3 regions of the Halomonas caseinilytica genome follow, and region 1 is predicted to be linked to each of the others. Evidence: riboswitches for the same ligand, from Rfam matches in the RefSeq annotation. Region 1 holds a riboswitch; each other region holds the start of a gene.
What was found. A riboswitch is a leader RNA that binds a small molecule or an ion and turns the genes downstream of it on or off. The one in region 1 is predicted to bind thiamine pyrophosphate.
Positions count from the first base shown of each region.

Region 2: linked by a shared signal. The riboswitch ahead of HSDC_RS11400 (SLC5/6 family protein) and the one ahead of tenA (thiaminase II) in region 1 are both predicted to bind thiamine pyrophosphate.
Region 3: linked by a shared signal. The riboswitch ahead of thiM (hydroxyethylthiazole kinase) and the one ahead of tenA (thiaminase II) in region 1 are both predicted to bind thiamine pyrophosphate.

Region 1 covers NZ_BDEO01000001.1:223,436-230,336, forward strand. The annotation lists gene cyoE (heme o synthase) at 1-97, shown strand, start outside; gene HSDC_RS00985 (Yip1 family protein) at 217-822, shown strand; gene HSDC_RS00990 (aminotransferase class V-fold PLP-dependent enzyme) at 908-2,047, opposite strand; gene thiC (phosphomethylpyrimidine synthase ThiC) at 2,302-4,191, opposite strand; TPP riboswitch at 4,272-4,382, opposite strand; gene tenA (thiaminase II) at 4,591-5,259, opposite strand; TPP riboswitch at 5,331-5,474, opposite strand; gene mdoH (glucans biosynthesis glucosyltransferase MdoH) at 5,519-6,901, opposite strand, start outside.
Region 2 covers NZ_BDEO01000009.1:74,361-81,261, reverse strand. The annotation lists gene HSDC_RS11410 (MurR/RpiR family transcriptional regulator) at 1-104, opposite strand, end outside; gene HSDC_RS11405 (amino acid deaminase) at 272-1,483, shown strand; TPP riboswitch at 1,764-1,872, shown strand; gene HSDC_RS11400 (SLC5/6 family protein) at 1,862-3,277, shown strand; gene HSDC_RS11395 (TenA family protein) at 3,264-3,968, shown strand; gene ilvD (dihydroxy-acid dehydratase) at 4,118-5,806, shown strand; gene HSDC_RS11385 (hypothetical protein) at 5,813-6,496, opposite strand; gene HSDC_RS11380 (XRE family transcriptional regulator) at 6,627-6,901, opposite strand, start outside.
Region 3 covers NZ_BDEO01000018.1:76,491-83,391, reverse strand. The annotation lists gene HSDC_RS16065 (sulfite exporter TauE/SafE family protein) at 1-386, shown strand, start outside; gene HSDC_RS16060 (serine hydrolase) at 581-2,002, shown strand; gene HSDC_RS16055 (DMT family transporter) at 2,175-3,050, shown strand; gene thiE (thiamine phosphate synthase) at 3,059-3,697, opposite strand; gene thiM (hydroxyethylthiazole kinase) at 3,687-4,493, opposite strand; TPP riboswitch at 4,527-4,627, opposite strand; gene HSDC_RS16035 (peroxiredoxin) at 5,069-5,707, opposite strand; gene HSDC_RS16030 (C40 family peptidase) at 5,954-6,457, opposite strand; gene HSDC_RS16025 (DUF6482 family protein) at 6,540-6,884, opposite strand.

The DNA of each region.
Region 1 (6,901 bases):
TGCCTTCTCGATCATCACCATCACGGCACTGAGCCTGATGATGTCGGTAGACGCCAGTCTGCCGCCCGCGACTCCCTTGTGGACTGCCCTTAACTGATCCTGCCTGTGTTATCCGGGGGGCAAATCCCCCGGATTCCTGCCTATACTGCAAATCGAAGGAACAATGCAGAGGACCGACGGACTCGTCCTGGTCCGTCTCCGGCAGGAGGTAGCGCTATGTTGACACATGTATGGGGCCTGATCGCTCACCCGAATCGTGAGTGGAAACAGATCAAGCAAGAGCGCGAGACGCTCACCCACCTCTACGAACACCATGTCCTGTTGCTGGCGGCCATACCGGTCGTCTGCTCCTATATCGGCACCACGCAGGTCGGTTGGAGTCTGGGAGGGGGCACCACCATACAGTTGAGTTACCTGGATGCCCTGGGAGCCGGGGTCGTCTTCTATCTGGTGATCCTGGCAGCGGTCTATGCCGTCGGCAAGATCATCCGCTACATGGCCAAGCGCTATACTCGTCCGCCCAGCCAGAGCCAGTGCATCGTCTTCGCCGGTTACGTGGCCACGCCGATGTTCCTGAGCGGCGTCGTGGCGGTCTATCCTCTGATCTGGCTGTGCCTGCTGGCTGGTGTCATCGGGCTTTGCTACACCGCCTATCTGCTGTATATCGGCATTCCTGCCTTCCTTAACATCAGCAAGGAAGAAGGCTTCATCGTCTCCAGCACGACCCTGGCCTTCGGGGTGCTGATTCTCGAGGCCCTGCTCGGGATGACGGTCCTGCTGTGGGGGTATGGCGAGCGCATCATCCTGTCGATCATCGGGTAGTCCCGGCGCATAATCTCGGTCTTGAAACGCGAACGGGCGGCCATCGGCCGCCCGTTCCCGTTGACGCCATCACGCTGCCGGGGCGTCAGTCGCCCGATTGGCGTTCGACGTCAATCAGGGCTCGCTCCAGCGTCTCGACGCTGCGCTCGACATTGTGCAACTTGTCGAGCCCGAACAACCCGATGCGGAAGCTCTGGAAGGCTTCGCCTTCGTCGCACATCAAGGGGACGCCGGTGGCCACCTGGACACCGGCATCGGCAAACTTGGCGGCGATCTGCGGGTCGTCGGTATAGCTGACCACCACGCCGGGTGCCTCGTAGCCCGGTGCGGCGACGCTCTTGTAGCCGTGTGTGGCCAGCATCTCGCGAACCCGGCGGCCTAGCTCGAACTGCTCGTCGCGCACCTTGTCGAGGCCGTAGGCTTCGGTCTCGGCCATGACATCGCGAAGCTGGCGTAGCCCGTCGGTCGGCAGCGTGGCGTGGTAGGCGTGGCCGCCCGCCTCGTAGGTCTCCATGATCGACAGCCACTTGCGCAGGTCGCAGGCAAAGCTCGTGCTGGTCGTTTCGTCGATGATCTCCCGTGCCAGGCGGGAGAGCATGACCATGCCGCAGCAGGGTTCAGCACTCCAGCCCTTCTGTGGGGCGCTGATCAAGACATCGACGCCGATGTCCAGCATGTCGACCCAGGCAGTGCCGGAGGCGATGCAGTCGAGCACGAACAGGCCGTTTTCCTCGTGGATCGCCTCGGCGATGCGGCGCATGTACTCATCGGGCAGCATCATCCCCGAGGCGGTCTCGACGTGGGGCGCGAAGACCAGGTCGGGTTGCTGGTCACGGATCGCCTCGACCACGTCTTCGATATCGGGAGGGGCAAAGGGTGAGGTGGGGTCTTCTTCATCCACGCGCCGCGCCTTGCGCACGTTGAGTTCCGAGGGGATCCGGCCCATCTCCAGGATCTGGCTCCAGCGGTAGCTGAACCAGCCATTGCGGATCACCAGGCAGCGCCGGTCGATGCCGAACTGACGGGCCACGGCCTCCATGCCGAAGGTACCACTGCCGGGGACGATGACCGTCGAGTGAGCACGGTAGACGCGTTTCAAGGTGGTGGAAACGTCGCGCATCACCTCCTGGAAATTCTGCGACATATGGTTGAGGGCGCGATCGGTGTAGACCACCGAGTATTCGAGCAGTCCGTCGGGGTCGACATCGGGTAGCAAGCCGGCCATTTCTCTCTCCATCGTGGGTGGCGCATCAAGCGTATTCCGAGGATATGCGCAATCCGTGCCGTAGACCAGCCTATCCTATGCCGATTCATAAGTAGGCCGCTAATGGAGTGGCCAGGGCGACAGCGGCGCAGGCCTGGGCAAAAGGAAAAACCGGACTCGGTAACCCAGAGAGGGCAACCAGGGAATGCCGACGATAGTGCGGGAATGTCGGTGGGGTAGCCGGGTCGTGGCAACGACCCGGCCCGGTGCCAGGATCAGACCTCCTTGTAGAGTTCGGCACCTTGTTCGCGGAATTTTGCGGCCTGCTCCTCCATGCCTTTCCTGACCGCTTCGCGGTCGCCATCGAGGCCCTTCTCCCTGGCGTAGTCGCGGACCTCCTGACTGATCTTCATCGAGCAGAACTTGGGCCCGCACATGGAACAGAAGTGGGCGACCTTGGCCGAGTCCTTGGGCAGGGTCTCGTCGTGATACTCCCGAGCGGTGTCCGGGTCCAGGCCGAGGTTGAACTGGTCCTCCCAGCGAAATTCGAAGCGTGCCTTCGACAGGGCATTGTCACGACGCTGGGCGGCCGGATGGCCCTTCGCGAGGTCGGCGGCGTGCGCGGCGATCTTGTAGGTGATGATGCCGGTCTTGACGTCGTCCTTGTTGGGCAGGCCCAGGTGTTCCTTGGGCGTCACATAGCAGAGCATAGCGCAGCCATACCAGCCGATCATGGCCGCACCGATTCCCGAGGTGATGTGGTCGTAACCGGGGGCGATGTCGGTGACCAGCGGCCCCAGGGTGTAGAAGGGAGCCTCGTCACACTCGCGGAGTTGCTTGTCCATGTTTTCCTTGATCAGGTGCATGGGCACATGGCCGGGACCTTCGATCATTACCTGGACATCGTGCTCCCAGGCGATCCGGGTCAGTTCGCCCAGCGTCTCGAGTTCGGCGAACTGGGCCTCGTCGTTGGCATCGGCCACCGAGCCGGGGCGCAGTCCATCGCCCAGCGAGAAGGCAACGTCATATTGCTTGCAGATCTCGCAGATTTCCTCGAAGTGGGTATAGAGAAAACTCTCCTGATGATGGTAGAGGCACCACTTGGCCATGATCGAGCCACCGCGCGAGACGATGCCGGTGGTGCGCTTGGCGGTCAGCGGCACGTAGCGCAGCAGCACGCCAGCATGAATGGTGAAGTAGTCCACGCCTTGTTCGGCCTGTTCGATCAGGGTGTCGCGGAACACCTCCCAGGTCAGGTCCTCGGCCACGCCCTTGACCTTCTCGAGCGCCTGGTAGATGGGCACGGTGCCGATCGGCACCGGGGCGTTGCGGATGATCCACTCGCGAGTCTCGTGGATGTTCTGGCCGGTAGAGAGATCCATGATGGTATCCGCGCCCCAGCGGATGCCCCAGGTCATCTTGTCGACCTCGTCCTCGATGGACGAGGTCACCGCCGAGTTGCCCAGGTTACCGTTGATCTTCACCAGGAAGTTGCGGCCGATGATCATTGGCTCGGATTCCGGGTGGTTGATGTTGTTGGGAATGATGGCGCGTCCGGCGGCCACTTCGGCACGCACGAATTCGGGGGTGATCTCCTCGGGCAGGCGGGCGCCGAAGCTTTCGCCAGCGTGCTGATGGCCGAGGATGCGCTCGACCTCTTCGGTACCCAGCGCTTGCCGGCGCTGGTTCTCGCGGATGGCGATGAACTCCATCTCGGGCGTGATGATGCCCTGGCGCGCATAGTGAAGCTGGGTGACGTTGCGACCGGGCTTGGCGCGGCGGGGTGTACGGGTCAGATCGAAGCGCAGCGGAGCGAGCATCGGGTCATTGGCGCGGCGCTGGCCGTACTCGGAGGTTGGGCCGTCGAGGCGTTCGGTGTCGCCGCGCTCCTCGATCCAGGCGCGGCGCAGTTCGGGCAGGCCACGACGCAGGTCGATGCTGGCCTCGGGGTCGGTATAGGGGCCAGAGGTGTCGTAGACCAGCAGTGGAGGATTGTCCTCGTCGGGACCGGAAGTCTGGGTCGGGGACAGGGAAATTTCACGGAAGGGCACTCGGATGTCCGGACGCGAGCCTTCCACGAAGATCTTGCGCGAGCCGGGCAGGGCCTGAATGGCGGCGTCGTCGACGCGCGCGCTTTCGGCGAGAAAATGGTCGGTCTTTGCCATCGGTCGGTCTCCCTTTGCTTGGATGATGTTGTTCAGGGAGGACAGCTGGGAAGGACATTGGCAGCCGGGCGGGAAGGCCCGACGGCGTGTCGCTTGATCCCTACGCTGGTCCTAGCCAGTTCAGGTTCAACGGGATCCATGCTGTCTCCGCATGATCTCAGCCGTCGTCAACGGCACCCCGTCAAGCGTGGTGTTGCCCGCCGTTGCTGGCGGACGGGTTCAGTGCCGGGAAGTCTCTGCCTGGAGCCCGGGGCTGATCCGGTGACAGGTCTACGAGGAGGCGCTATGAACCCATCCCTGGGCGCTACCTACGCCATTCATGGCGTAGGACCTCCTCTACGACCTGTCTCCGATGCCCCTTGCGTCCGCGCAGCCGGCAATGGATATCAAGGCAGTGGGCTAGTTTGCGCCATCCAGCCCCATTTGCCAGAAGTCGATCTCCAGTCGGGTGGCGTCGCGGAAGATGGTGGCCAGACGTGCGAAACGCTCGGGCGTGACCTCTGCCAGGCGGGCATCGAGCCAGGCGACTTCGTCGCGCATGGCGCCTTGGAAGTCGTCGCTTTCGTACATGGCGATCCAGGCATCGAAGGGGTTGTCGCCGCCGCGTATGGTGTCCTGGCGTGCATTCAGCCAGTTGGCGATTTCGCCGTAACCCACCAGGCAGGGGGCGAGCGCCACGTGCAGGTCGAGCAGGTCGCCGCGATTGCCGGTGTCCAGTACGTAGCGGGTGTAGGCCAGGGTGGCGCGGGCTTCGGGTAGCCTGGCCAGGTCATCCTTGGAAATGCCCCATTCGCGGCAGAATCCCACGTGCAGGTCGAGTTCCACGTCGAGGATGGTCTTGAGCCCCTCGAAGGCATGGCGCAGCTCGTTCAGGTCGTGGCTCTTGTAGGCGGCCAGGGCATAGGCCCGAGAGAAATGGATCAGGAACAGGTAATCCTGCTGCAGGTAGTGGCGAAAGGCTGCCGGCTCGAGGCTGCCGTTGCCGAGGGAGCGGACGAAATCGTGCTCGATATAGGCGCGCCAGTCCTGCTGGCAGGCGTCGGTCAGGTCGCTGAAACGATAACCCATCATGTCTCCGGTGTCGGGATCCGGAAGGTGGGCGAAGCGAAACAAGGAGGGAGGACTGACAAGCGGAGAGGTCGAGTCCACCGCCTGATTCCCTACGCCGGTTCACGTGCGCACGAGGTCGCACCTACCCGGATCAGGTTCCACGGGATCAACGCTGTGTTCGTCGCGAACGCGCGTCATCTCAGCCGGCCCAACCGGCACCCCGTCAAGCGAGTAGCCTCAGTCTAGCAGTTTGCTCGGCAATGAAAAGTCCTCGTCGTCACTTGCCGATGCCCTGTCCCTGAGCGGGCAGGCGGCGTGCCCAATCCCGCGAAAACGACTGGAGCGGCATGTCGCGGGGATGTTCCACCGGCGGGGGCGCCGGTTCGGCGTCGCCCTCGACGGGTGTCGGCAGCGTCAGTTCTTGAAGCACGGTGGGCGGTGTCGTCTCACTGGGAACCAGTAACAGGCCGCGTTGCCGTAGACGCCGGCCGATGGTGAGACTGCTGCTCAGGCGAACCAGGGGGGCTGCCAGCATCAGACCCAGCCATACCGGTGTCAGCCACCAGAAGAAGGTCGGCGTGTACCACCAGGTGGCCCAGGCCCAGCAGACGCCGGCCAGGGTGCCAGGCCAGGTGTGGCGTAGCGCCTCGCGCCAGGGAAGAGCTCGCCCCTCGCGGGATTGGGGGTTCCAGGCGACGGTGCGCCCGATGAGTACTTCGATCACGAAGCGACTGTGGAAGACCATCATCAAGGGAGCGATCAGCATGGCGAACAGGGCTTCCAGCAGGGCGCTGTTCACCAGCCGGGTTCGGCCGCCGTAGTGGTCCGGGTGCTTGCGCAGGGCCAGGCAGACGCCCAGGACCTTGGGCATCAGCAGCATCGCCAGGGTGCCACCCAGCAATGGCATGATCAGGTTGGGTGGGGCGATCGGCCAGTCGGGAAAGAGCTGGGCATTGGACGTGAAGAAGTTGGGCTCGATCAGGGCGCGCATCAGGGCATCAATGGTGCTGACCACCAGGATTGCCAGCCAGATCAGCGATGACAGATAGGCCAGGGCACCGCACAGGAAGTGCACACGGCTGACCATGTGCAGGCCGCTGCCTCCCAGCAGTCGAAGGTGTTGCAGGTTGCCCTGGACCCAGCGGCGATCACGCTTGGCGTAATCGAGGATATGGCTCGGCATTTCCTCGAAGCTGCCGCCCAGGTCGGTGCGCATGCGCACTTCCCAGCCGGCACGCCGGAGCAAGGCGGCCTCGACGAAGTCGTGGCTCAGGATGTCGCCGCCGAGCGGCGGACGGCCGGGCAGTTCCGGGAGTCCGCAATGCCGGGTGAAGGCCTCGACGCGCATGATGGCATTGTGCCCGAAGTAGTTGGCGGCGTCGGACTGCCAGAAGCTCAACCCGGTGGCGAGCATGGGCGCATAGACCGCGGCGGCGAATTGGTTGGCGCGGCCGAACAGGCTGTCCTGGCGAACCGGGATCGGTACCGTCTGCAGCAGGCCAAGGCGTGGGTTGGCTTCCATCTCCGCGATCAGCTCGTGCACCGTGTCGCCGCTCATCACGCTGTCGGCGTCGAGCACCAGCATGAAATCGTAGTGTCGTCCCCAGCGCTGGCAGAAGTCACCGAGATTGCCGGCCTTGCGACCGGCATTGCTGTTGCG
Region 2 (6,901 bases), on a different contig from region 1:
AAGTCGATATCGGCGAAGATCAACTCGGCGACCTTCTTTTCGGCGTCACGCAAGCCGGCGAAATCGCTGGTGATGCGCGACAGAATGTCGATGTCCTGAGTCACCGCTGTCTCCTGGGGTGTGGCCAATGGCCTCGAGAGTGGCTGTGGTTGTCTGTCGAATACGTTATGGTATTTTCTAACAACAAATCAATATCTGTGAAAGTTTTTATCAGGCCGGCCGTCGGACAGGCATTTCGCAAGGCCGAGGCCCGCAAACGAGGAGTGACGAGATGCACGAGACGGCGCCGAAGATGGGCAACAAGGGAACCCCGGAATCCGGGGCTTCACTGCTGGAGGGCGTGAGCCTGCCGGCAGCCGCGATACAGGCGGCGCCGTTGGCGCACAACCTGGCGTGGATGCAGCGTTTCGCCGAGGCGCATGGCGCCCAGTTGGCGCCGCACGGCAAGACCACCATGACGCCCGAGCTGTTTCGCCGTCAGCTCGAGGCCGGCGCCTGGGGAATCACCCTGGCCACCGCGCCACAGTGCCGCGCGGCCTTCGTCAGCGGGGTCGAACGGTTACTGATGGCCAACCAGCTGGTGGGATGTGCCAACATGGCGATCATCGCCGATCTGCTCGAAGCCGGCGCCGATTTTTACTGCGTGGTCGACGGCGAGGACAATGCTCGGGCCCTGGGGCGCTTCTTCGACGAGCGCGGCCTGACCCTCAAGGTATTGATCGAGCTGGGCGTCGAAGGCGGGCGCACTGGCTGTCGTTCCGTCGAGGCGGTGAGCGAGCTGGCTCGAGTCGTCGACGCTGAACCGGGCCTGGCGCTGGCCGGCATGGAGGGCTACGAGGGAGTGGTGCATGCCGAAGACCCGGTGCCGGCGATTCGCGATTACGCCGCCCGGCTGATCGAGGCCGCTCGTCGCTTGGATGGCGAGGGTCGGTTTACCGTGGATGCCCCGATCATCACCGCCTCGGGGTCGGCCTGGTATGACCTGATCGCCGAGGCTTTCGATGCCGCCGAACTGCGTTCACGCTTCACGCCGGTGATCCGTCCTGGCTGCTATGTAGTGCACGATCACGGCATCTACCGCCAGGCTCAGCGTGGTGTGCTGTCGCGTCGGCCCGATCTGCACGAAGGGTTGCGACCGGCGCTCGAGGTCTTCGCCCAGATACAGTCGTTGCCCGAGCCGGGGCTGGCGATCATCGCGCTCGGCAAGCGGGACATCGGCTTCGATCACCTGCCCGAGCCGCTGCGCCGCTATCGTGAGGGCGGCTCGGCGGACGAGGCCCTGAGCGTCGAAGGCTGGGAGCTCACCAAGCTGATGGACCAGCACGCCTTCATCCGCCTGCCCGAGGGCGCCGACGATGTCCGGGTCGGCGATGTGGTGGCCTTCGGGGCTTCCCACCCTTGCCTGACCTTCGACAAGTGGCGGCGGATCTGCCTGGTCGATGAGCGGCTGAGGGTGACCGAGATGCTCGAGACGGCGTTCTGAGCGACTGCCCGGAACTATCGAGGATCAAGAACGATATCCGCCAGGGGCAAAATCAATCCGTCGACAAGCCTGCGAGGAGGCGCTGTGAATACCTCCCTGTACGCTACCGACGCCATTCCTTGGCGTCGGACCTCCTCTTCGGCTTGTCCCCGGTGCCTCTTTGTCATGCCCAGCCGAGCCACTGTTCGTCTTCCACTGCTGAGTGTGGCATGCTGTCGGGCGGTCCTTTCGGGCCGTCATGCGCACGGGGATTTCTGCACCCTGTGCCCCACAATTCATTCACTGTCGCCAGGGGAGTCTCGTACCGACGGGGCTGAGAGAGCGCGTGGCGCTGACCCTGGAACCTGATCCGGTTCACACCGGCGGAGGAAGTGCGACATGCCTTACCTGACGTCAGCCGTGCTTGGCGCGGCGCTGCTGTGTTTTGCCTATCTGGGCCTGCGGGCTCGCCGGGCCGATGGCCCCCTCGACGACTATGTGACGGCGCGGAACTCCCAGAGTGCCCGCTCGCTGGGCGTGTCATTCCTGGCTTCGGGCATGGGCGCCTGGATTCTCTTCGCGCCACCGGAAATCGGTGCCATGGTGGGGCCGTTGGCGCTGGCCGGCTATGCGATCGGCTCCTCCTTACCCTTTATCGTGCTGAGTCTGTATGGCCCGGTGATCCGTCGTTATCTGCCCGAGGGGCGCAGCATCGGCGAGTTCGCCGAGGCGTGCTACGGGCAGGGCGTGCGCCGCTGGGTCACGCTTGTCTCGATTCTTTACATGGCCTGTTTCCTGGCCGCCGAGTTGACGGCCATCGGCGCGATCGCCTCCTTGCTGTCCGAGGTGCCGTCGTGGCTGGTGGTGATGGGGGTAGCGGTGGCCACCCTGGTGTACACGGCCGTGGGCGGGCTGCGCGCCAGCCTGGCCACGGATCGCTGGCAGGGCTGGCTGTTGCTGGCGCTCCTGGTGCTGGTGGTTGGCGTGGTGATCTGGGTGCTGCCGCCCTTGCCGGAGAACGCTGAAATGCCGACCGCGCCTTCGGTGAATGCGCTCTCGGTGGCCCTGACCCTGATCATCGCGGTCACGGCGGCAGAGCTGTTCCACCAGGGCTATTGGCAGCGCGTCTGGGCCGCCGAGACGAATCGTGCACTGGGACGCGGCGCTCTGCTGGGTGGGGCCGGTGTGCTGCTGGTGATCATGGCCATCGGGGGGCTCGGCATGCTGGCCGTCATGCATGGGTTGCCGCTGGGCGAGCCGCCGATTCCCTTCTTCGCCCTGCTGGCCGAGGCGCCGAGCTGGCTGGGCGTGCCGGCACTGGTACTGGCCGTCACCTTGGTGGCCTCGAGCGTGGATACCCTGCAGAACGCCATTGCCTCGCTGGTGGTGGCTGGCTCCGGGCGCCGCGGCCTGTCCATCGGCACCGCCCGGTTGGTGACCGTGCTGCTGATGCTCCCGGTGGTGGTGGTCGCCTTGCAGGAGCTCTCCGTGCTGCGGCTGTTTTTGATCGCCGACCTGCTGTGTGCCGCCACTGTGGTGCCGGTATTGCTGGGTGTCTGGCATCGGATGAGCTCGGTGGCGGCGATGGCCGGCGGCGTGGCTGGCCTGGTCGGTGCGATCGTGCCTGGCTGGGTAACCCAGGGGAGCCTGATGGCAGGCGTACAGGCGGCCAGCTTCCCGGGCGGCATTCCCACGCTCTCGCCGTTTCTCTGCGCTCTGGTGGCGTCCACCCTGGTCAGTCTGTTGATTGCCTGGTGTTGGCCAGCCACACGCGCCCCTCTGTCGGCGAAGGAGGCACGTCATGACCACGCGTGACAGCTGGCGAGCCTGGGCCTCGGGCCGGAAAGCCCCTCGCATCACCGACTGGCTGCGCGAGATCAGCGAGCCCGACTGGTCCGCCACGGTGCACCACCCGCTGTTCGACGATCTGGCCGCCGGGCGTCTGGAGGGCAAGCGTTTCGCGGCCTACATGGTGCAGGACTATGGGTTCGTGGACCCCTTCACCGCCTTGATCGGTCACGCCATCGGTCATGCGCCGAGCATGGCGGATCGCGTGGTGCTGGGACAGTTCATGGGCATGTTGACCAGCGACGAGAACAGCACCTTCCAGCGTACCTTCGAGGCCTTTGGCGTGTCGGCCCGAGCCGACCACCTGCCGGCGACCCGTGATTTCCGGCACCTGCTTCACGAGGTCGGCATGGGCGGCCAGGCTTCCGCAAGTGGCCGCTATGCCGAGATACTGGCGGTGCTGGTGGTCACCGAATGGCTCTACCTGGCTTGGGCGACCCGGATTTCCCGGACCGAGGGCCTGCATCCACTGATGGGCGAGTGGATCGACCTGCATGACAACCCGGACTTCCAGGCTTTCGTCGACTGGCTGCGCCAGCGCCTGGACGAAGAGGCGGCCGGGCTCGATGACACCGACTTCTCGCGGATGGCCGAGCGCTTCCGCGAGACGGTGGCCAAGGAACTGGCGTTCCACGACGCCGTCCATCCCTGCCGCTGACGCTGTTGGGGAGGCCATCCTCGGCCACGAACGGGTTGTCAGCGCGGGCATGCCCGGTCACTCTCTGAAGGCCAGGCCTTTTACGCGAAAGGGCCCGCTCGTCGACTTTTTATATGACAACCAGGACTAGCGACCCGAGGAGAGCCCGCATGAGCGATACGCCAAGTGATGCACGTCGTCGATATTCCGCCCCGGTGGTAGATGGCGTCGGCAAGTCGGCCAGCCGCGCCATGTTACGTGCGGTCGGCTTTTCCGATGACGACTTCAGCAAGCCGCAGGTGGGCATTGCCTCGACCTGGAGCCAGGTCACGCCCTGCAACAGCCATCTCGCCGAACTGGCCGATCGGGCCAGTGCCGGGGCCGACGCGGCGGGTGGCAAAGGAGTGATCTTCAATACCATCACCATTTCCGATGGCATCGCCAACGGCACCGAGGGCATGAAGTACTCGCTGGTGTCGCGGGAGGTGATCGCCGACTCCATCGAGACGGTGGCCGGCTGCGAGGGCTTCGATGGCCTGGTGGCGCTGGGCGGCTGCGACAAGAACATGCCGGGGTGCCTGATGGGGCTGGCCCGATTGAATCGCTCCAGCGTCTTCGTCTATGGCGGTACCATCATGCCCGGCGCCGACCATACCGACCTGGTCTCGGTGTTCGAGGCCATGGGCGCCCACAGTCGAGGCGATCTCGATCTCATTGACGTGAAGCGCATCGAGGAGACGGCGATTCCCGGCCCCGGGGCCTGTGGCGGTATGTACACCGCCAACACCATGGCCTCGGCCATCGAGGCGTTGGGCATGAGCCTGCCGGGCAGCTCCGCCCAGAACGCCGTGTCGGACGAGAAGCGAGCCGACAGTCATGCGGCGGGGGAGGCCGTCTTGAACCTGCTCGAGCATGACATCAAGCCTTCGGACATCATGACCCGGGAGGCCTTCGAGAATGCCATCACGGTGGTGATCGCGCTGGGCGGCTCGACCAATGCCGTGCTGCATCTGATCGCCATGGCCGACACCATCGGCGTGCCGCTGGGTCTCGATGACTTCACCGCCATCGGCCGCCGTGTGCCGGTGCTTGCTGACCTGCGTCCCAGTGGGCACTACATGATGAGCGAGTTGGTCGCCATCGGCGGTATCCTGCCGCTGATGAAGACCCTGCTCGATGCCGGCCTGCTGCATGGCGATTGCCTGACGGTGACGGGGCGGACCCTGGCAGAGAACCTGGCCGATGTGGCGCCCTATCCCGAGGGCCAATCGATCATCGCCCCCCTCGAGGCACCGCTCAAGGACGAGAGCCATCTGCGCATCCTCTACGGCAATCTGGCGCCGGAGGGAGCTGTGGCCAAGATCACCGGCAAGGAAGGCACCCGGTTCACCGGCACGGCGCGGGTATTCGGCTCCGAGGAGCAGGCCCAGGTGAGCATCAACGACGGCGGCGTGGTGGCCGGCGATGTCGTGGTCATCCGTTACGAAGGGCCGCGTGGCGGGCCGGGCATGCGCGAGATGCTGACGCCGACCTCGGCGATCATGGGGCGAGGCCTCGGCGACCAGGTGGCCTTGATCACCGATGGGCGCTTCTCCGGTGGCAGCCACGGATTCGTGGTCGGTCACGTCACGCCCGAAGCCTTCGACGGCGGCCCCCTGGCGCTGCTGGAGGATGGCGACATCATCACCATCGACGCCGAGGCCAATACCATCGACGTGGCGCTGGACGACGATGAACTGGCGCGGCGGCGTAACGCCTGGCGACGCCCCGAGCCTCGCTATACCCGGGGCGCCCTGGCCAAGTATGCGCGGGTTGTCAGCTCGGCCTCGATGGGCGCGGTGACCGACCGCCTGGAGTGACCAGGGTCACTCCGAGACGGCCGAGCGCATCATGTCCTCGAAGGACTTGGCGTTCTCGGGCAATTCGAAGACATCCGGCGCCGGCGAGGCGTCGGTCAGCTCGGCCAGTCGAAAGCGGTCACCGAAGCGCAGCATACCCAGGCCGCGCTCTTCCAGCGAGGTGGCGATGGGGTCGGGCTCTCCGGTCATGGTGCGCTGGTAGTCGTGGAAGGCCGACATCAGTTCCCGCACCTGGGCATCGTCGCTGAGCACTACCTCGTCGTCGTGTGCGGTACCGTTCTTGTCGGTCCACTGGAGCCGATAGATCTCGCCTTCGAGGCCGGCGATGGTCTCGCTGTCGCCCGTGGCGTCGAGGGCGTCGACCTGGCTGGCCTGCTGGCCGGTCATGGTCTCGAGCTCACTGCCGCCCATGTTCTCGGCCATGTCCTTCAGCTTGGCCATGTCCATGACCATGGTTTGCCCCTGTACCTGGGTGACCAGATAGCCGTTGCCATCGCGGAGCAGCATGAAACCGGCTTGCGACTGGTCGGGAAAGTCCATTCTCAGGTTTTCGCCGGCCCAGCGTACGTCCATGGTGACGCTGCCCTGGTCGGACTGGGCCTCCAGCGTGGCACGGCCATCGGCCATCGCGGGGGACGCAGCGGCCATGACGAGCCCGGTGGCCAGCAGGCCGGTAACGAGATGTCGCATGGGGAAACTCCCTGTATCGCTGATCGGTGAAGGCTGGCGGCGTGCCAGCCCGTTGCTGGAGACTTTCTGAAAGCTATCGGCAGTCGTCGATCGGTCGGGTAGTGCCTGGGGCGACGGGCTGCCGGGGCGTTCAGGAAGACGTGAGTTCGGGGTCGATGGTCCTTCGCAGGCTCCGCAGCTCGTCGAGGGTGAGCTGTTCCAGGCGCCCGGCGAGGAGGTCGCTGATCTTCTGCATCGGCAGGCCGGCGCGGCGGGCAATATCGCGGCTGCCGAGATCTGATACGGCGATCAGCCGAGTGAGGATGCGCATGAGGCGCGTGCGTTGTTCCAGGTCCCTGACATCGAGGTCAGGGCATCTTCGTGGAGGAGGATCGACGGGATCCGTCTCGCAGGTATGGCTTGCCG
Region 3 (6,901 bases), on a different contig from region 1:
GTCTGGGACGGCTCGGCACCGCCATCGCGGGAGCCATCACGACCCTGCTGTCGAGCCTGGTCGGGGCCAGCGGGCCGATGGTCGCGGCCTTCATCAAGCAACACGGCGGCTCGCGCCAGGCCACCGTGGCGACCTTCGCTGCCTGCATGACCCTGCAACACCTCACCAAGGCCTTCGTGTTCGGCGTCGCCGGCTTCGTGTTTCATGATTGGCTCTGGCTGATCGCCCTGATGATTGCTGCCGGAGTGGTCGGCACCTGGCTGGGATTGCGGCTGTTGGGCCGGCTGTCGGAGCACCGTTTCGATGGCCTGTTTCGCTGGGGCCTGACGCTGCTGGCATTGCGCCTGATCTGGCTGGGGTTGCAGCGCCTCGGCGTCATAGGGTGACAGGCGGGGTGGGTCGTGAAGGCGACCAAGAACGAAGCCCGCGGCAGGGGCGGCGGGCCCGAAGGACGTCTAAAAAACGTGGATCTCATGAAAACGTCGATTTTTGTGGCCTTTTCCCCTGTACAGGGCGCTATTGTGGGTCATAATGCGCTTGTGTAGGGAAGCCACAAATTCAGGGGACACCCATGGGGCTCATGATGACACGGCGATGGTGCCTCGCCTTCATTCTGCTGTTGGCCGCTGCATTGCTGGCCGGCACCGCCCAGGCAAACAATCCGCGTTATGCCGGTATCATCATCGATACCGATACCAGTGAGATCCTCTACGCCGAGAACGCCGATGCACCGCGCTATCCGGCTTCTCTGACCAAGATGATGACACTCTACATGCTGTTCGAGAAACTCGATCAGGGTCGCATGACGCTGGGGCAACGCTTGCCCGTGTCATCCACCGCCGCCGGGATGCCGGCCACCAAGCTCTGGCTGAAACCGGGCGACAGTATTCCGGTGGAAAAGGCCATCCAGGCGCTGATCGTGCGTTCTGCCAACGATGTCGCGGTGGTGGTGGCCGAGGCGCTCGGTGGTAGCGAATCGCATTTCGCGCGGATGATGACCTCACGAGCCCATGAACTGGGCATGCAGAATACCACCTTCCGCAACGCCTCCGGTCTCCCGGACGACCGTCAGGTCACCACGGCCCGGGACATGGCACTGCTTGCCAGGCGTCTGATGCTCGATTTTCCCCAGTATTACCCCTACTTCTCCCTGGATCGCTTCACCTGGCGCGGCAAGACGCTGACGGGCCACAACAATCTGCTGAACAGCTATCCGGGGGCCGATGGCCTGAAGACCGGTTTCATCCGCGCCTCCGGCTTCAATGTGGCAACCTCGGCGAAGCGTGGCGACCGACGCATCCTCTCGGTGGTCATGGGGGGGTATACCGCCGCCTCCCGGGACGAGCACATGGCCAATCTGCTGGATCGTGGCTTTCTGCGTGCCTCGCTGCGCGACGGGCGTGGTTTCCTGGCCGATACCCGGATCACCAATGATTATCTATTGCCCGATGCGCAGCGTCCGATGTCACCGCCGTCCGGTCAGATGCTGGCGAGTGCCGACAATGCCTCCGCGGCCGACTCGCAGCCTGCCAGCTCGCCTTCCCGGGATGAGGTCATCGCGACGGCCGATACGGGCGTTGGGGGAGCGACATCGACACCCGAGCCGGTCTCGACCTCTGAACCGGCCATGGCGTCGGCGTCCGAGCGGAGTGCCTCGCCACGGCCGGCATCCACGGTGTCTGTTGCTTCGACGGCGCGCCATGATGCCGACCCGATCCGTCGCGTTGTCGATCAGCAAGAGGCGGCGTCGGCGAGCCCGGGAGGTTGGGGCGTACAGGTCGGTGCCTTCAGCAATGCCGATCATGCGCGGAGCCTGGCGGCCCGGGCCGCGGAACGCCTGACCGCCGAGCTGGCCGATGCCCGTGTGGCGGTCCCGCATGTCGCCGAGGCCGGCGTCTATCGGGCGCGACTGGTGGACATGCAGGAAGGGCAGGCGCGTAGCGCTTGCAGACGCTTGCAGGCACAGGGGATGGATTGCATGGTCGTGCAGGCCTCTCTCTAGTCAGGCAGCCCCTTCGGTAAGCGCTGAACGTCCATGGGCGGGGTTGTCGCCACCCGCCGAAGCCATTAGCTTGGTAGCCAAGTTGACATCGCCCCGCTGGCCTCGCCGGCGGGGTGGTTTTTTTGGTTCATCCACGAGGCCCGGCGCGGGGCAACAATGCTAGGGAGGTGAGATGTCATCATCGTTCAAGGGCATCTTGTGCATGTGCGGTGGGGTTCTGTGCCTGGCGCTGGGCGATGCCATTACCAAGTGGCTCGGCGAGACGCACTCTCCGTTGCAGATCATCTTCTTTCGTACCCTGGTGTCGCTGCCGCTGATTGCGCTGATCGCCCGTTTCAATGGCGGACTACGCAAGTTGTCGACGCGCCGCCCCGGCATTCATCTGATGCGTGGCCTGATCTTCACCGGGACCATGATCTGCTTCATGTGGGGGCTGACCCTGCTGCCGCTTGCCGAGACCACGGCCATCGCCTTTGCCGCACCGTTGTTCGTGAACCTGCTGTCGGTGCCGCTGCTCGGCGAGCGGGTCGATCGAACCACCTTGCTGGCCACTTGCCTGGGGTTTGTCGGCGTGCTGGTGGTGGTACGACCGGGAGGCAGCAGCTTCCAGCCGGCGGCTCTGATCGTGGTCGGGGCGGCGATCTTCTATGCCCTGACGATGATCACCGCGCGTCGTTATGGCGACCGCGAGCACCTCTGGGCCATGGTCTTCTATACCACCCTGGTGCCGATGCTGGTGTCGGCGGTCACCCTGCCCTGGGTATGGCAGATGCCGGCGCCCATTCACTGGCCGTTCTTCCTGCTGGCTGGCGTGCTGGGGGTCGGTGCCATGATCGGGCTGACCCTGGCGTTTCGTTATGCGCCGGCGGCACTCGCCGCTCCCTTCGACTACACGGCGTTGCTCTGGGCCGTGCTGCTGGGCTGGTGGCTGTGGGATGAGGTGCCGGACCTGTGGGTGTTCGTCGGTGGTACCCTGATCATCGTCAGTGGTCTGGCAATCGCCTATCACGAGCGGCGGGTCGCTCTGAACCGCCGACCCACCGCCTGACGGCGAAGTCAGCGCCGGGGCATGCTGGAGGCCGCGGGCTGAAAGAAGTCCCGGGCCGCGGCCTCCGGGTCCGGCTTGCCGCAGATCGCCGAGATCACCGCCAGGCCATTGGCGCCGGTCTGGCGCACGGCCTCGACATGTTCGGCCTTCAGGCCGCCGATGGCCACCGTGGGCAGGGGGCTGGCATCGACCAGGGCGGCCAGGCCCTCGAAGCCGAGGGGGGCGGCGTGATCGTGCTTGCTGGGTGTGGCGAAGACTGGCCCCAGGCCCAGATAGTCGAGTTTGCCCGCTTCGATCCTGGCAAGCTGTTCGTGAGTCTGTACCGAGAGGCCGAGGGTGGCGTCCGGACCAAGGGCGGCCCGGGCGTCGTCGACGTCGCCGTCGTCCTGGCCGATGTGCAGGCCATCCGCGCCACTTGCCAGGGCCACTTCCAGCCGATCATTGATCAGCAGGGGAACACCGCTGCCCGCCAGGACAGTCTTCAAGCGTCGTGCCACCGGCACCAGCTCGGCATCGCTGGCGTGCTTGTCGCGCAGTTGCACCAGGGTCACGCCTCCGCGCACGGCGGCAGCAACGGTGTCTTCCAGCCCCCGTTCGGCGCACATTTCGGGGTCGGTGACCAGGTAGAGAGAAAGGTCAAGTCGCATGGGTGATCTCCAGTTGGGCACGGGCCGTCAGGGTGTTGGCGTCGAGGGCATGCAGGGCATCGAGGAAGGCCACGGCGAAACTGCCGGGACCCGAGGCATGCTCTCCGGCGATGCTGCCGGCCACGGCGTAGCTGGCCAGTGCCGCCACACAGGCGTCGAACGGCTCCTCGCCGATGGCCAGGTGGGCGCCCACCACGCCGGTCAGGGCACAGCCCAGTGTGGTGACGAGTGGCATGAGGGCATGCCCGCCGGCCACACGGGCCAGGCGCTTGCCGTCGGTGACGAGGTCGGTCTCGCCGGTGACCGCGACGACCGCGCCGGTACGTCGGGCCAGCACCACGGCGGCACGCTCCGCCGCCTCGGTGGTGTCGGTGCTGTCCACGCCCTGGCCACCACGGCCTTGTTCGGCCAGGGCCATGATTTCCGAGGCATTGCCACGCACCGCAGTCGGTGACAGTGCCAGCAGCCGGGCGCCGGCCTCGCGGCGCAGGGCCGTGGCTCCCACCGCCACTGGATCGAGCACCCAGGGCGTTCCGGCGTCAGTGGCGGCGCGGGCGGCATCTTCCATGGCATTCACCCAGTCGGGCGACAGCGTGCCGATGTTGAGCGTCACGGCGCCGGCCAGGGCGGCAAACTCCCCGACTTCCTCGCGCGCATGAGCCATGGCCGGCGAGGCCCCATGCGCCAGCAGCACATTGGCCATGGTGTTCATGGCGACATGATTGGTGATGTTGTGAACCAGTGGGCGGGTCTCGCGCACGCGGCCCAGGTGGTGAGCGAGATCGATGGTATGCATGGCGCCTCCCGGGCGGCGGGAGGTGCTGGCCCCGGAAGGGCCGGCACGACTCCCTCCGCCGGCATTATCCGGGTCAGGTGATGAGGGTGCGTCTCAGCCGGGCGGCATGGCGTCCGGCGCCCCTGTCGTCGACCTTCTACTATCCGTGCCCGGTCGGGGCCTGTAAAGAGGGGTCAGGCGAGTTGCAGGACGGCCAGGGTGAGCAGGCAGGCATGCGTGAGGCTGTGCAGCAGGGAGGCGGGGTTGGTCTCGGGGTATCGGTATCGCCGTCTTCATCGGTGAAAAGCAGGATGGCAACGGCCGAGGCGAGGCCCAACAGCCCTAGCGGCAGACCACCGACTTCCCAGCAGGCGATCACCCAACCCAGGGCCAGCGTCAGGACGCCGGCCAGGATGAGGCCTCCGGCGCGATAGCGAGTTGCCTCGGAGGCGGGTAAAGCATGATGCGTCATCATCGTGCGTTCCTCACGCGTTGCAGCAAGGGAGCGCAAGCATAGCCCCCATTGTTTTAACGGGGCTTGAATGTTCAATGACAGCGTCATGAAGCGGTGGCGACCTCGGCCGCCACCGTGTCGATCAAGAGCGCTTGGGCTGCTTGACCAGGCGCAGATAAGGCTTCTGCTCGTCCCAGCCTTCCGGGAAGAGCGTCTTGGCTTCCTCGTTGCTCACGGCGGGAACGATGATGCAGTCGTCGCCGTCCTGCCAGTTCACCGGGGTGGCCAGCTTGTGCTCGTCGGTGAGCTGCAGGCTGTCGAGCACGCGCAGCACCTCGGCGAAGTTGCGGCCGGTGCTGGCCGGGTAGGTGATGGTCAGGCGGATCTTCTTGTTCGGGTCGATGATGAAGACGCTACGCACCGTCAGGGTGTCGTTGGCATTGGGGTGAATCATGCCGTAGAGGTTGCTGACCTTGCGGTCGCTGTCTGCCAGCAGCGGGAAGTTCAACCCTTGGCCCTGGGTTTCCTGAATGTCGCCGGCCCAGGCTTCATGATCCTCGAGCGGGTCCACGGACAGGCCGATCGCCTTGGTGTTGCGCTTGTCGAACTCCGGCTTGAGCCGCGAGACTTCGCCGAGCTCGGTGGTGCACACCGGGGTGAAGTCCTTGGGGTGCGAGAACAGGATGACCCAGTTGTCTCCGGCCCACTCGTGGAAATTGATGGTGCCAGCGGTGCTTTCCTGGGTGAAATCTGGCGCGATGTCGCCGAGTTGCAGTGACATATCAGGCTCCTATCAGTTGAGTTGATGGCATCGAGAGACGGTGCCGGTTCGACGGCTTCAAGCATTGCACGATGAAGGCGCCGGTGGAAACAACCGCTGGCCATATGCTCAGTCGAATTCACGCTTAGCTTCGAGACGGCAGAGCGCAAGATGTAAGCGCAAAGAGGTCGTTTACGTGCGCCAAATGAGCCCCTCGAGCTGCAATCCAGCGCCGATATGGCCGAGCGAAGTCGTTCATGACGCTCGCTAGGGCGCTGGGGCGGCGGCGCCGAGATATCGCTTCTGCCAGTATTCCAGCCCCACTGGTGTGGTCGTGACGCGTCGCCCGCGGCCGGGGGCGTGGATCATCTGGTCATGGCCCAGGTAGATGCCCACGTGACTGGCATTGCCGTCTCCGGCGGTGTCGAAGAACAGCAGGTCGCCCGGGCGCGCCTCATCGATCGGCGGCAGGGTCTCGAATTGCCGACGGGAGGTGCGCGGGACACTGATGCCCGCTCGGGCGTAGGCGAGTTGCACCAGTCCCGAGCAGTCCAGGCCTCTCGGTGTGTCGCCGCCGAAACGATAGGGCGTTCCGAGTGCCTGGCGCGCTTCGGAGAGGATCATGGCGCGCTCCATGGAGAGGTTGCCGTCATCGCGGGTGGCCAGGTCGGGGCCGGCGCAACCGGCCAGCCACAGGAGGAGCAACAGCGCCAGGGGCCATCTCGGCAGGTGTGGCGCGGAACGGTGCAGGTAGGTGGATCGTCGCGGCATGTGTGCTCCGAGCAGGGCTATCCAGATGTTTCGGCCGGTCGTCCCGAAACAGATTAGCCCGTGATGTCGGCGCTGGCGAGTATTAGCGGAAGGCGATGCGCGTGCCGTGAGTCAAGCGTTCCTCGGGTGTCATGGCGTGTCCTGGCACGCCGATCATTTCGTCGCCGCATTGATCGTCCCAAGTCAGGACGCCATGGGTCAGCCCGAGTTCGCCGAGGCGTTCGCGAATCTCACCGGTGCCCGAATAGGTGCAGGTATGCCCTGCCTTGTCGGTGAGGGTGGATACGCCGTTGGCATGGTGGAGGCGCACCGTGTAGATCCCATCCTGGGATTCCACCTCGACGATGGGCGAGAACCCGTGAGCCAGGGCGTGGGAGAGTTGCTTGTAGGTGATGCGATCACCCGGGGAGAGGTCGCTGGCGGCCATGATGAGCCCCTTCGCAT